Regions from separate parts of the Mesorhizobium sp. B2-2-4 genome, predicted to be linked through region 3. Evidence: predicted binding sites of a transcription regulator. Region 3 holds the regulator's gene; each other region holds the start of a gene.
The links. Region 3 encodes LexA, which represses DNA repair genes until DNA is damaged. Its sites were predicted from a motif close to TGTTCNNNNTGTGTTCNG; they were not measured.
Positions count from the first base shown of each region.

Region 1 (3,392 bases), on a different contig from region 3:
CCCCGGCAATCCGCGCTGCCAGCCGAGCATTGTTTTCGACCAGCGCGATGTTGGTCTTCAGGCTCCGGCCGCCGGTGAGTTCGAGGATTTTGGAGAGCAGGAACGGCGTCACCGCCTTGCCGGTAACGTTGAGCGCCTCGGCGGCCTTCTGGGCGGCCTCGATGTAGCCGGCCATCTCGCCGGCCGGGATTTCGTGATCCTCCGGCACCGGATTGGCGATCAGCATGCCGCCGCTCAGGCCCAGCGCCTGTCGCGTCTTGTAAAAATGCGCGATCTCTTCCGGCGCGTGCAAGGTCAGCGGCGCGCGGAAGGGCGACTGCCGCGACCAGAAGGCCGGCATGGTCTCGCAGCCATGGCCGATCACGGGCACGCCGCGGGTCTCCAGCACCTCCAGCGTCTTTTCGATGTCGAGGATGGCCTTGGCCCCAGCCGAGACGACGATGACGGGCGTGCGCGCCAGCTCATCGAGATCAGCCGAAATGTCGAAGCTTTTTTCGGCGCCCTTGTGCACGCCGCCGATGCCGCCGGTGGCGAACACCTTTATCCCAACCATATGCGCGGCGATCATTGTGGCGGCAACCGTGGTGCCGCCGGTGCGCCCTTGCGCGACGGCGAAGCCGAGATCGGCGCGAGAGAGCTTCATGGCGTCGCCGGTCATGGCGAGCGATTCGCGTTCTCCGTCGGAGAGGCCGATCTTGATGCGGCCCGCCACCACGGCGATCGTCGCCGGCACCGCGCCGCCGTTCGCAATGATCCTTTCCACGTCGGCCGCCATGGCGCCATTGTCGGGGTAGGGCATGCCATGGGTTATGATGGTGCTTTCCAGCGCAACCACGGGCTTCCCGGCGGCCAAGGCTTGCGCCACCGGCGCGTGGACATCGATGAAGGGGCGGGCGGTGTCTGGGGTCATCTGGATCTCCAATCCGAAGTGCGGCGCATCCTTTCGGATGCCGGTCTCATGCCATTTCCTGCTCTTCGGGCACAAGAGCCAGCGCTTGCGCGAAAGTCGCCGTGGTGAAATCGGGAACGGCGCCCGCGCTTTCAATAGCCAGCGTCGCGGCGGCGACGCCCTCGCGCAACGCCGCGCGCAAGGGCATGCCGCGCAGCAGGGCGGCGACCGTCGCGCCGGCAAGCGCATCGCCGGCGCCGGTGACGTCCACGACCTTTCTTGGAGGGGGCGGGACGACGGCAAAGCTGCCGTCGCGGTCGAAGCCCAGCACCGGGCCGCCGCCCGCCGTGACCACCGCGCTGTCGAGGCCGGCGCTTCTCAGCCCGTCGAGGATAGTTTTTTGAGAGGCGGCATCGTCAAGTCCGGCAAGCGCCACCGCCTCGCGCCTGTTCATGAAGGCGACGGCCAGGCCGCCGAGCACCGGTGTCAAGCGCACGACCTTGGCCGGTGAAATGGCAATGGCGAACACGGGCTTGCCGGCGGCAAGCGACACCAGCCGCTCCAGAGCCGCCGATGGCAGGTTGGCGTCGCACAGGACGGCATCGGCGGCGGCGATCTCCTCCCGCACCCTGGAGCGGCGGATCTGCTTTGCAAATGCCAGCTCATAAAGCGCCATGTCGGCAAAGCCGACGAGCAGTTCGCCCTCGCGGTCGATCAGCGCCGTATAGCTCGGCGTCGTGCGGTCGAGGAACACCGCGGACAGGTCGGCAATGCCTGCTTCGGCGATGGCGCGCGAAACCGTGTCGGCGGCGGCATCGCCGCCGCGCACCGACAGCAACGAGCCCGAGACGCCTCGCCGCACCGTGCTGCGCAATGCGTTGAAGACGCCGCCGCCAACGTCCTCGCGCATCGTGCCCGGGTTGGAGGCAGCCGGCACGTAAGCGCCGGACACCTGGCCGCGCCTGTCGATATGGGCGCCGCCCACCGCCAGGACTCTTGGAGATCTCACCATGCGCCGATATGACCTTTGTTGGCGGTCACGCACAAGCGCCATGCTGTGCGACGGAGCTTCGCAGGCAACAACCAGCGATTCGTGAGGCCGGCACGGCGAACCAGCCTGGCCTAATATTCGGGTCATGCTGGAGCCGAATCGTGAGACAAAAAAAGAACAAATCAGGATGTTGCTTATTTTTCAAATGCTTGATCCCTCTTGCCAAATGAGAACAAAAAAGGTACAAATAACCAAGGATTACGGATTGTCCGGCCTTCATTGACGACTACGGGGTGATGTATCATGGCTCAGAACAGCTTGCGGCTTGTAGAGGATAAGGCAGTGGACAAATCAAAGGCTCTGGATGCGGCGCTGTCGCAAATCGAGCGGGCTTTCGGCAAGGGCTCGATCATGCGGCTCGGCGCGAACGAGCAGGTCGTCGAGATCGAAACCGTGCCGACCGGCTCGCTCGGCCTCGACATCGCGCTTGGCGTCGGCGGCCTGCCGCGCGGCCGCATCATCGAGATCTACGGGCCGGAAAGCTCGGGTAAGACGACGCTGGCGCTGCACACGGTGGCGGAAGCCCAGAAAAAGGGCGGCATCTGCGCCTTCGTCGATGCCGAGCATGCGCTCGATCCGGTCTATGCCCGCAAGCTCGGCGTCGATCTCGAAAACCTCCTGATCTCGCAGCCTGACACTGGCGAGCAGGCGCTTGAGATCTGCGATACGCTGGTGCGCTCCGGCGCCATCGATGTGCTGGTGGTCGATTCGGTCGCGGCGCTGACGCCGCGCGCCGAAATCGAGGGCGAGATGGGCGATTCGCTGCCCGGCCTGCAGGCCCGCCTGATGAGCCAGGCGCTGCGCAAGCTGACCGCCTCGATCTCGCGCTCCAACACCATGGTCATCTTCATCAACCAGATCCGCATGAAGATCGGCGTCATGTTCGGCTCGCCCGAAACCACCACCGGCGGCAATGCGCTGAAATTTTACGCCTCGGTGCGTCTCGATATCCGCCGCATCGGCTCGGTCAAGGACCGCGACGAGGTCGTCGGCAACCAGACCCGCGTCAAGGTGGTCAAGAACAAGCTGGCGCCGCCCTTCAAGGTGGTCGAGTTCGACATCATGTACGGCGAAGGCGTGTCGAAGACAGGCGAGCTGGTCGATCTCGGCGTCAAGGCCGGCGTGGTCGAGAAGTCGGGCGCCTGGTTCTCCTACAATTCGCAGCGTCTCGGCCAGGGCCGCGAGAACGCGAAGCTGTTCCTGCGCGACAATCCCGATACGGCGCGCGAGATCGAACTTGCGCTCAGGCAGAACGCCGGACTGATCGCCGAGAAATTCCTTGAGAATGGCGGCTCCGAAGGTGGCGATGATGGGTTCGAGGATGAAGCCGGCGCGATGTAAGCGTTCGCCGGCGCAATTCAAGCGTTCGCCGGCGCGATCTAGCGTTCGGTTTATGGCCCGAGTTCGGCCATAATCCCGGTTCATCAATTTGAGCTTATGTAATCGAGTTCT
Region 1 covers NZ_VFWB01000007.1:262,762-266,153, forward strand. Annotated here, with positions in the region: gene FJ959_RS19855 (pseudouridine-5'-phosphate glycosidase) at 1-910, opposite strand, end outside; gene FJ959_RS19860 (carbohydrate kinase family protein) at 957-1,901, opposite strand; gene recA (recombinase RecA) at 2,184-3,281, shown strand.
Region 1: a site for LexA is predicted at 2,109-2,126, ahead of recA (recombinase RecA). Genes of this name have one in related genera too.

Region 2 (3,392 bases), on a different contig from region 3:
CCCGTTGCGAGGCTGGTTTCGAAGGCAACAGCCGGTTGACTGGCTTCCAAATCGTTGCCGCCGACCTTGCGCGAGGTGATTGCGACGCTATGTCAGGCGCATCCGCGTTGCTCCCCGCCCGCGCATTCGGCAATCTGTCGCTTCTTCGGCGTTGAAGGCTTGCTCCGATGGAACTCGGTCTCATTGGATACTACAGCGACTTCGTGGTTTACCCCCTGGCGATCGCCCTGCTGGCTGTGGCCGGGCTTATCGAGGCCGGCGAAGAGAGCGCGCCAGGCTGGCTGGCGACGGCGCTGGCGTGCCTGTGTCTGTGGACGCTGATCGAATACGTCATGCACCGCTTCGTCCTTCACCACATTCCCTGGATCAGGGATCTGCACGCCCGCCATCATGTCGAGGAGCGCAGTCCGGTGGGCACGCCGACCTGGCTCAGCCTCGGCGTGCATGCGCTTGTCGCGTTCTTTCCCGTATGGATGGTCTCGGATTTCGCGGTCGCCAGCGCGGCGAGCTGCGGGCTGATGCTGGGCTACCTATGGTACGTCAGCATCCACCATGTGATCCATCACTGGCATCCCACTCATCCGAGCTATCTCTACACGCTGAAGCGCCGCCACGCGCTGCATCATCATGTCGACGAAAATGTCAATTTCGGCGTGACGTCGCTGTTCTGGGATCGGGTCTTCGGCACGATGCGGCTCTGAAGCCAACTGGTGTGCGCCATTCGGGAAGCGCAGACAGCCATTCCCGCTTACAATTCCTTCTGCGCCAATTCCCTGAACTCGTCGGGCACCGAGCGGGCCGCCTCCAGCGCCACGGTGCCGTAGCCGACGGCCTGTTTGCCGAAACGCTCGCGGATCTTGTCGATGGCGCGGTCGGCGCCGAAGCGTGCGAGGCCCTTCCTGGTGCCGGGGCGGCGCTTTTCGTCGGCGAGGCCGAGCGGCAGTTCGAGCTGCAATTCGGCACTTTCCTCCAGATGCGAGACCGAGATCGCCAGCAGCGAAATCGTCCTGTCATGCGGATGATCGGCAAGCACGCCCCGCACCAGGTCTGTCGCGATCTCGGCCAGCATCACCGTCGCCGAGATCGGCTGGTCGAGCGTGATCGAGCGGGTGACGGCGCTGAGGTCGGCGAAGCGCACGCGCACCGTCACCGTGCGGCCGGGGCGCGCCTTGGCGCGCAGCCGGCTGGCGACCCGGTCGGCCAGATGCAGCAGGACGGGGATGTAGACGCATTCCAGTGCCGGCTTGCGGCCAAGCGCCGACTGGGCACCGGCCGAATGGGCGCGGCGACGTGTTTCCAATTTGCGCGGATCGCGGTTCCACGACAAGGCGGCAAGCTTTTCGCCGGCGGCAGGGCCGAGCAGCCGCGCCAGCGCGCCGCTGTGCGTCCTGGCCAGTTCGCCGATTGTCTGGACGCCGATCTCGGCCAGCCGCGCGCTGGTCGCCGGGCCGACGCCCCACATCAGGGAGACCGGCAGGTCATGCAGGAAGGCGATCTCCGTGCCGGGCTCGACCACCACCAGCCCATCGGGCTTGGCCACCTGCGAGGCGATCTTGGCCAGGTGCTTGGTGCGCGCCACGCCGATCGAGATCGGCAGGCCGAGTTCGCTTCGCACGCGGCGGCGAATGGTCGAGGCGATCTCCCGCGGCTGGCCGAACAGATGCGTGCAACCGGCGACATCGGCGAAGGCCTCGTCGATGGAGATGCGCTCGACCAGCGGCGTGAAATCGTCGAGCACCTTCATCGCGGCGTCGCCGAGCCGCTGGTAGTCGCGGAAATTTCCGCCGACGAGAATCAACTGTGGGCAGAGCTCGCGCGCCTTGCGCCCCGGCATGCCGCCGCGCACGCCGAAGGCGCGGGCTTCGTAGGAGGCGGCGAGCACGACGCCGCCGCCGACCGCGATCGGCTTGCCGCGCAGCGACGGGTCGAGAAGCTGCTCGACCGAGGCGTAGAAAGCGTCGAGATCGGCATGCAGGATGGTGGGCTCCATCCCCGGTTCCTCGCGACGTTGTAGAGTATGGAACATAAAGAGAACAAACATTGCTCGCTGTCAAGCGAGGTCGCGATCCGCCGGAACATTGTCGCTCACAATCGCGTTGACGGCCGAAGGGCGCCGTGTGCGGAGGCTGGCATGGGCAACTTTGAAATGATCGATCTGGTTTGCGTCGTCAACGCCTGCTCGACCGACCGCGCCGCGGGGCGGCTGGTTTCGATGGCCAAGGCCGTGGAGGAATTGCGGGTGCTGACCGGCGATTTCGTCTCGGCCGACGAAACGGTCGCGAATGCGCTGAGTGAAGTCGCGCTGCAGTGCGGCTGCGCCGTGCTGTTCGATGAGCAGGCGGGCGCCGACATATTGCGCACGCCATAGCTCGCCGCCGGCGTGCTGCAATGCATCACGCAACCGCTCCAATCGCTTGTTTTTGCGCTATTCCGAATAGAGGGCCGTGACGCGCTTTCTGAGGCGCGTTGCCTGTGCGGGTCGTTGTCCCCGAGGCCGCCTTGGCGACATCCATCAACCGAGATGCTCCGCCCGCAGCGCCTGCCTGAGGCGCTCCAGCGCCGGCTCGCCGTCGGCAGCGAGCTTATCGGCGATCCTTGCCAGATCATCGTCGGCCTTGCGGTGCTTGCTGCCCCAGGCGCCGAGCGTGGCCAGCACGGGCAAAAGGTCGATGCCGGCCTCGGTCAGGCGATAGATCGCCTTCAGCCCATGCGTGGGATCACCGCTGCGGGTGAGGATGCCTTCGTCCTGCAATGTCTGGAGGCGCTCGGCCAGCGTACGCGAGGAAATGCCCTCATCGGATTGCAGGAATTCGCGAAAGTGCTTTTTTCCGGCGAAGACCAGGTCGCGGATGATGAGCAGCGTCCAGCGGTCGCCGAGCAGTTCGAGCGACAGGTTGATGGGGCAGCCAGACCGGTCCCGTGTCGACATGTGTATGGTTCCATTTTTAAATCGCTTTACTATTGACATCGTTTTCATCTCAGGTCAATAGTTCCAAATGTAAACCATCGGCAACCGTGCCGGCCGGACGGGTAAAACGAGCCGCTCGGCCCTTGACTGGGAGAACCATGATGAAAAAGCTGATCCTCCAGATGCAGATGTCGGTCGACGGTTTTGTCGGCGCCGCCGGGGATCATCGCTGGCAGCTCTGGGAATGGGGCGACGACAGCGCCTGGGACGAGGAGCTGAAGCGGGACTTCAACGCCGTCTTCGCCGGCATCGATACCATCCTCTTGAGCCGCAAGATGGCCGAGGAAGGCTACCTCACCCATTGGGGCAATGCGGCGAAGAGATATCCGCGCGACCCGTTCTATGCTTTCGCCCAGCGCATCGTCGAGGCGAGGAAGGTGGTGCCGAGCGACAGACTCAAGGCCTCGCGATGGGAGGGCACGAC
Region 2 covers NZ_VFWB01000005.1:372,798-376,189, forward strand. Annotated here, with positions in the region: gene FJ959_RS15270 (sterol desaturase family protein) at 168-701, shown strand; gene dinB (DNA polymerase IV) at 749-1,990, opposite strand; gene FJ959_RS15280 (hypothetical protein) at 2,132-2,368, shown strand; gene FJ959_RS15285 (helix-turn-helix domain-containing protein) at 2,513-2,929, opposite strand; gene FJ959_RS15290 (dihydrofolate reductase family protein) at 3,070-3,392, shown strand, end outside.
Region 2: a site for LexA is predicted at 2,019-2,036, ahead of dinB (DNA polymerase IV). Genes of this name have one in related genera too.

Region 3 (3,392 bases):
CGTCAGCGCGGCCATGTCGCGTAACTGCCCGGATTTGTAGTTGACGTGGTTGACCAGGATGACCGCGACCCGCTCGTCGATCAGTTCTTCTATGGTCGGCGCATCGACACCCTCGAGCCGCAGCACCGTGCCCGGCCGCGTCGAGGCAACGCCTTCGGCCATATAGAGATCGGTCGGAAAGCTGTCCCCCTCGGCGATGATGACTGACCTGTCCGGCCGCATCCCGAGTGCCGCATGCAGCACCTTGTAGATGTTGATCGAGGTGGTATCGCAGACCACCGTCTGGCCGGCGGCGGCCCCGATCAGGCGCCCGAGTTGGTCGCCGAGTTCGACCGGCATGTCGAACCAGCCGGCGGTGTTCCAGGCGCGGATGAGATCCTGCGCCCACTCCTGCGTGGCGGCCTTCTGCAGCTCGCCGAACACGGCTGGCGAAGCGGCGCCCAGCGAATTGCCGTCGAGATAGATCACCCCCTGGGGCAAGGTGAAGCGGTCACGCATGGCACGCAGCGGATCCGCGGTGTCCATTGCCTCGATCGCTGCGAGATCGGGAATTTTGCTCATGGTCGCGATGTTCCTCGGTGAGAAGAGCGCCCTGGAAACGGGCCGGCTGTTTTGCCGCCCGGGCAAGGGCTGGCCGCATAGAGGCGCAAGAACAGGGTGAACGCCCGGTTCGATCTTTGCTCGATTTCCGCCCGAGGCAGTTCCTCGAGCACCCCAACGATCCGGCGAACCTGGAGATCGCCGATCAAAAGACTGATGTAGATGTCGGCGGCTTCGGCAGGATCGTCACAGGCGATCGGGCCGGCCCGACTTGCGGTTCGAAGCAGGTCGCCAACAAGCGGCATTATGGTATTGCGGCCGAATTGCGCGATCGATTGGCCAAGCGTGCCTGTATCGTTGACGTCGCCGGCCGCGGCGCGATTGAGCGCCACCGCCTTGTCGCCCGTCACGAGGGTCAGCAGGACTGGCCCGAGCAAGTTCAGGGTTTCGAGCGGATCGCGCGCCTGGTGAAGGGCGTCCTCCAGCAGCTTCCTTGCCTCTCCCGCATTGGCTTCGATCAAGGATCGAAACAGGGTCTGCTTGTTGCCGTACCAGTTGTAGAGGGTTTCGTTCGAGGCCGATGCCCGCTTGGCGATAGCAAGCAGGGAGGCGCTCTTGTAGCCGGCTTCCCGGAGCACCGCATAGGCGGCCTCCTCTATCCGTTCGCGTCGCGCGGCCTGCTTCGGCGTGGTCATTGGTGTTCCTCTTCGAAAACCGTACATTATTATACGGTTTCGTCAAGCGAACGAACGAACGCAGCCCGTCGCGACCAGTGGTGGTGTCTGGCCGTTTTCCGGCGGAAGTTGGCATTTTGGTTTCGTTTCGTTCACGAGCCGCAGGGGTTTCTAATCCGCCCAAACGCACCCCGCACCTGCCGGTCACCCAGCTTGCAGGCTTGTGCCAAGAGTGGAGACCGGTCGGGCCACAGGCCATTAACCAAAATAGTTTCAAAGGGCCCGGGAGCGCATTGACGACGGACCGCGCTGGCAGGATGCTGGCTGCGGGAGGGCATTTCGTTTCCGTCGCCTTAACAAATTCATTAAACTTTAAATGGTTGCGGAACACAACTGGAACAGATAGTGTTTGTTCTGGGTTTGTTTTCTGATTCTGGTTCCAGACCCTTCGTGCAATGCCTTTGGGGGCCGCCATGCTCACGCGCAAGCAACATGAACTCTTGATGTTCATCCATGAACGGCTGAAGGAAAGCGGCATTCCGCCGTCCTTCGACGAGATGAAGGAAGCGCTGGACCTCGCCTCCAAGTCGGGAATTCATCGGCTGATCACGGCGTTGGAGGAGCGCGGCTTCATTCGCCGCCTGCCCAACCGGGCGCGCGCGCTGGAGGTGCTGCGCCTGCCGGACTCGATCGCGCCGGGTCTTAACGCGGCAAAGAAGTTCTCCCCGAGCGTCATCCAGGGCAGCCTCGGACAGGGCAGCAGCCCTAGCCGGCAGATCAAGCCGGCGACGTCTTCGCGTCTGCCCGCTGCCGGCAATGACGACGACGCGGTTTCAGCGGTGTCGATCCCGGTCATGGGTCGCATCGCAGCGGGTGTGCCGATCGACGCCATCCAGCATCAGACGCATTCCATTTCAGTGCCGCCTGACATGATCATGGGCGGCGAACACTATGCGCTGGAGGTCAAGGGCGATTCGATGATCGAGGCCGGCATTTTCGACGGCGACACGGTCATCATCCGCAATGCCGACACCGCAAGTCCCGGCGAGATCATCGTGGCCCTGGTGGACGAGGAGGAAGCAACGCTGAAGCGCTTCCGCCGAAAGGGTGCTTCGATTGCGCTCGAGGCTGCCAATCCGGCCTATGAAACACGTATTTTCGGACCGGACAGGGTCAAGGTGCAAGGCAAGCTGGTCGGCCTGATCAGGCGCTACTGAGCGGGGTCGGCGGTGGGCTTTTCGGGTTTACGGTAAGGCGGCAGTCCCCTTGCCTCGCGTGAGAATTTCCGCTGTTCGTGCCAGGGCCGATATGGCCTGTCGACGGCAAAGCTGACCCGTGCCGGTGCCGTCGCCGATTGCTGGTCGAAGAAGACGGCGGCACTTCCCTTGCGAGCGAGCTGCCGCTTGGTGATGACGAGAACCAGCGGATTGTGGCAGGGATCGTAGCCCGCGGGGTCGTTGATGACGATCAGATCCGCATAGGAGCAGGCCCTCCAGGCGTCCTTGCGATCCTCCACCTGCGCGATGATCGCCCCCGAGGTATGCCGGGCCATGCACAGGCCCGTGAAGCAATAGAAAGGCGCTCCCGCCGGAAGTTGCGCGGGATCGAAGATGTCGAACTGTCGGTCTCCGCTGTCGAACAGTTCCGGCGCAACGATGGTTTCGGACTTCAGCGCGCGTTTCCAATTATCGACGGTGAATTCGTTCGGGCGCGCCCGGTTGATCGCGAGCTCGCCGCCGCCGATCGGCAACGCCACCAGGCGGGCATCCTCCGAAATCAGCACGTCCGGCGTGCGCGTGTCCGAGACGGTCAACAGGCCGGCGAGCGCGAAGGGAAGTGCCGCCAGCCGCAGCCATGTCGTGGCCATCGTCGCGATGACCAGGGCGATCGCCACCAGAAGGACGGATTGCTGCGAAATCAACCCGACCGCGTCGACCGGCGAGCGTTGCGAGATCCATCCTGATATGGCGATCATCGCGGTCAGTCCCTTGCCCATCAGATAAAGGGATGGTCCATCGAACCCGAACGGCATCAGCAGCGCGCTGGCAACCGCAAGGAACATCACGACCGAAACGATCGGCATGACGGCAAGATTGGCGAACAGGCTGAGCGGCGACACGCGCTGGAAATGCCAGATGGCGAAAAGCGCCGTGGCGCTTCCCGCGATAATCGAGGTCA
Region 3 covers NZ_VFWB01000011.1:165,464-168,855, forward strand. Annotated here, with positions in the region: gene kynU (kynureninase) at 1-561, opposite strand, end outside; gene FJ959_RS25750 (TetR/AcrR family transcriptional regulator C-terminal domain-containing protein) at 558-1,235, opposite strand; gene lexA (transcriptional repressor LexA) at 1,688-2,431, shown strand; gene FJ959_RS25760 (ComEC/Rec2 family competence protein) at 2,425-3,392, opposite strand, start outside.

Region 4 (3,392 bases), on a different contig from region 3:
TGCTGCTCGAGGGCGGCCAGCCGCTCATGGAACAATTTCTGGATCAGCCGGGGTTCGCGCATCGGTCGCGACGTGCCGAGCGCGATGCGGCTGACGGCGCCGTCGACGCGGAACAAGAGCAGCGCCAGGCTTCTCGCGCCTTCGCCGCGCCGCTCAAGGTCGATCTTCAGGGTCGTCGCCAGCATGCCCACCAGCCGTTCTATGTCCTCTGTCAGCGTGACGGGCTCGGCCAAATGGCGTTCGACCGAAAGCGGCGCGACGGGCAGGCGCGGCGACACCGCCTCGTCGAGACGGCCGAGCGCCTGGTCGAGGCGCAAGAGCAGGGAGGCACCGAAGCGGCGGGCGAGCGGCGCGCGCGGCGCGGCCATCACCGCGCCCGCCGTGCGCAGGCCAACACTTTCCAGGCTGGCGCGGGTTTCCGGCGCGATGCGTAGCGCCGCCAGCGGCAAGGGCCCCAGGAGCGCTTCCTCCTCGCCGCCGGCAACGATGCGGTCGCCGCAGAACCGCGCCGCCGCCCAGGCGGCGCCGGGTGTCGCGGCAAGCCCGGCGCGAACGTCGAAGCCCTGATGGAAGAAGCGCGACAGGATCTCGTCCAGCATGGCGCGTTCGCCGCCGAAAAGATGGGTGCAGCCGGTGACGTCGAGGAACAGGCCGTCGGTCCCGTCGAGCGCCACCAGCGGGGTATAGCGGTCGCACCAGTCCGCAAGGCCTTCGAGCAGGCGCCGGTCGGCTTCGGCATCGGCCTCCATTATGTCGATCGACGGATGCATGGCGCGCGCATCGGCGATGCCCATGCCGGGCTTCAGATGCAGCGCCTCAGCCCGCTCGTCGAGGGCTAAGATGCGCTGCGCGTTGCTGTCGCGATGGCTGATCACCAGCGGCCGGTGATCCGACGGTCGGGAACGCCAGGACCGCCCCAGGCGCTGCCGCAGGATCCGTTCGGCCGCGAGATAGGGAAACCACAGGGACAGGATTCTTTGCTCGTTCTTCCCCAATCCTTCTTTCATCGAATATGCGTTCATCGGGGTTCCACTCCAATATGAATTGTCCCGGCAGGGCCGTGCGGCTCTTGCCGATGCTGATGGTGAAGGCGGGGCGGCCGATCGAGCCGGCAAGCGGCCCGCCGACCGTGTCGCGCGACCCTGCCGGCGCCGGTGAGACGATGAGGCGGACGGGCGCCGCCGTCGGTTCGGGTTCGGCCGCCTGCCGCAGCAGGAAGACCGGCCGGCCGGCGCTCTGCGCGCGGGCGTGCAGCCGGCGCGTCGCGGTCAGGTCCAGCCGCTGCGGATTGCCGCGGACTTCAAGGATGACGGCGGCGAGCGCCTTCATGCGGGCCGCCTCCTCGGCGACCCACAGCGCATCGGCGAGCCTTGGCGCCTCGGAAAACAGCAATTGCTCCGGCTCGATGCCGAAGGCGGCGTGAAGGCCCCGGGCATAGGGAAAACCCGCTTCGCGAAAAACCTCCTGAGTGCCGATCCACAGCACCGGCAATCGCGGCCCTTGCTTGAGAACCAGGCTGGGCTTGAGGATCAGGCTGGCGAGCGACAGGGCGAAGCCGGCGACGGCTCCGGCATCGCGGGTCTCGACGCCATGGATTTCGCTTAAGGCCGCTTTCGGCAGGCCACCGCTCAAATCGCCGCCCAAATCGCCACCGAGGGCGGCATCGAGACGGCCGACGCCGGTGCGCAGGAAAGCATCCGGCCTGGCTACGGCGATGCCGCGCCGGACCACGGTGCGGTCCGCGGCGGCCGTGCCGGCGTCGGAAGCCGCGCCGGCCGGCGCCTGCAGGCGCTCGGGCAGCGTTCCCTCGATCTTCGCGATCTGGCGGCGCAGGGCAAAAACAGTCTCCCGCGCCACGGCGGTCATCGCCATGACGGTCAGTGTCCACTCACAATTGTTCCTGTTATGTTCTTATAGATTCCAGAGGCGACCCGAAGAGTCAAGCAGACTCATGGGGAATTTATTCCTCTCCGATAAGAGGGCCAACATGGTCGGACAGCCGGCCGCGCCTCAAGCCATGCCAAACGGCTCCGGGTGCCGTAAGCAATCCTGGGGTTAGCCGCCGCGTCATTTGCCGATTGTGGCCCAAAAGCCTATATGCCGGGATCAAAGGACAAAGCATGGCCCGCATCTACAAGACCCGCATTTGGCACGACCAGCTTTCGCCGTCGATGGACGAGATCGAGTTCCTGGCGCTGGAGGCCTACGCCCATCTGCCCGAGGATTTTCGCAAGCTGACCGGCGAGATCGTCATCCAGATCGCCGAATTCCCGACCGACGAGATCATGGACGACCTGTCACTGGAAACCCCCTTCGACCTGCTCGGCCTGTTCGAGGGACGCGGCATCGCCGAGCGCTGGAACCCGCAGACCGGCGAAGGCCCGAACCGCATCACGCTCTACCGCCGCGCCATCCTCGATTACTGGGCCGAGAACGAGGAGACTTTGGGCGACATCGTCACCCATGTGCTGATCCACGAGATCGGCCACCATTTCGGCCTCTCGGACGACGATATGGAGAAGATCGAAGAGGCAGCCGAGTGACCGGTTCCACGTCAGGCCGTCATTTCACAATGAGTGTGACGAAATGTTTTAATACGTTCTGCACAGTCTGCTCCCCGGTATGTCCTGCCACTGCCCATTGCGCAAAATGTCCATCAATGTACATGCGTGCGAGCCCGTAGACGAGCGCCCTCGCGGCTATCTGGGTCTCTGCCATGTCGTCCGACCGGAGCATGTTTCGTCGCTGTGCTTCTGCCATTGACGCTTCCATCAGCGAACGCACCGCTTCGTTATCGTGACGCAGCGACTCTGAAGCATCCCAATCAATAAGATTGCGTGTCGAGATGATCTGGAAGTGGGTGGGGTTTCGAATTGCCCAGCGCAAATAGGCGATTCCAACAGCGGCAAAGCGTTCGATCGGATCGTCCGTCGCAACCTTCTCGTCCGCATTCGTGATCTCCGAGCGGAATCGGCTCATTGCCTGCTCCGCGACAGCCGTCATCAACGCGGTCTTGTTGCTGAAGTGACGGAATGGCGCGCCAGGGGAAACGCCGGCACGTTTTGCGGCTTCGCGCACGCTCACATTGTCGGGGCCGCCTTCCTCGACCAGTTGAACCGCGGCATCGATCAGGACCTCCCGCAAATTGCCATGGTGGTAACCAGTGCGATGAGGCGCCTTGGCTTTTGCCATCTCTTTCCCTTCGTTCCGTGGAGCAGCTCCCCGCCTCTGTAGCATGATTCCGCGATTTATGTAATCGCCGTTTACAATTCCGGCCAGAGGATGTAAGCAGTGATTACTGATGGGATCGGAACAGGCCTACGGTCTTCGCGGCTCCCGAACTCCCAGCTGAGGAGACGAACATGCTCGCCAGAACAGCCCCACCCCGCTCG
Region 4 covers NZ_VFWB01000001.1:564,255-567,646, forward strand. Annotated here, with positions in the region: gene FJ959_RS02920 (DUF6504 family protein) at 1-875, opposite strand, end outside; gene FJ959_RS32045 (hypothetical protein) at 817-1,872, opposite strand; gene FJ959_RS02935 (metallopeptidase family protein) at 2,121-2,543, shown strand; gene FJ959_RS02940 (TetR/AcrR family transcriptional regulator) at 2,563-3,192, opposite strand; gene FJ959_RS02945 (hypothetical protein) at 3,363-3,392, shown strand, end outside.
Region 4: a site for LexA is predicted at 1,896-1,913, ahead of FJ959_RS02935 (metallopeptidase family protein). Genes of this name have one in related genera too.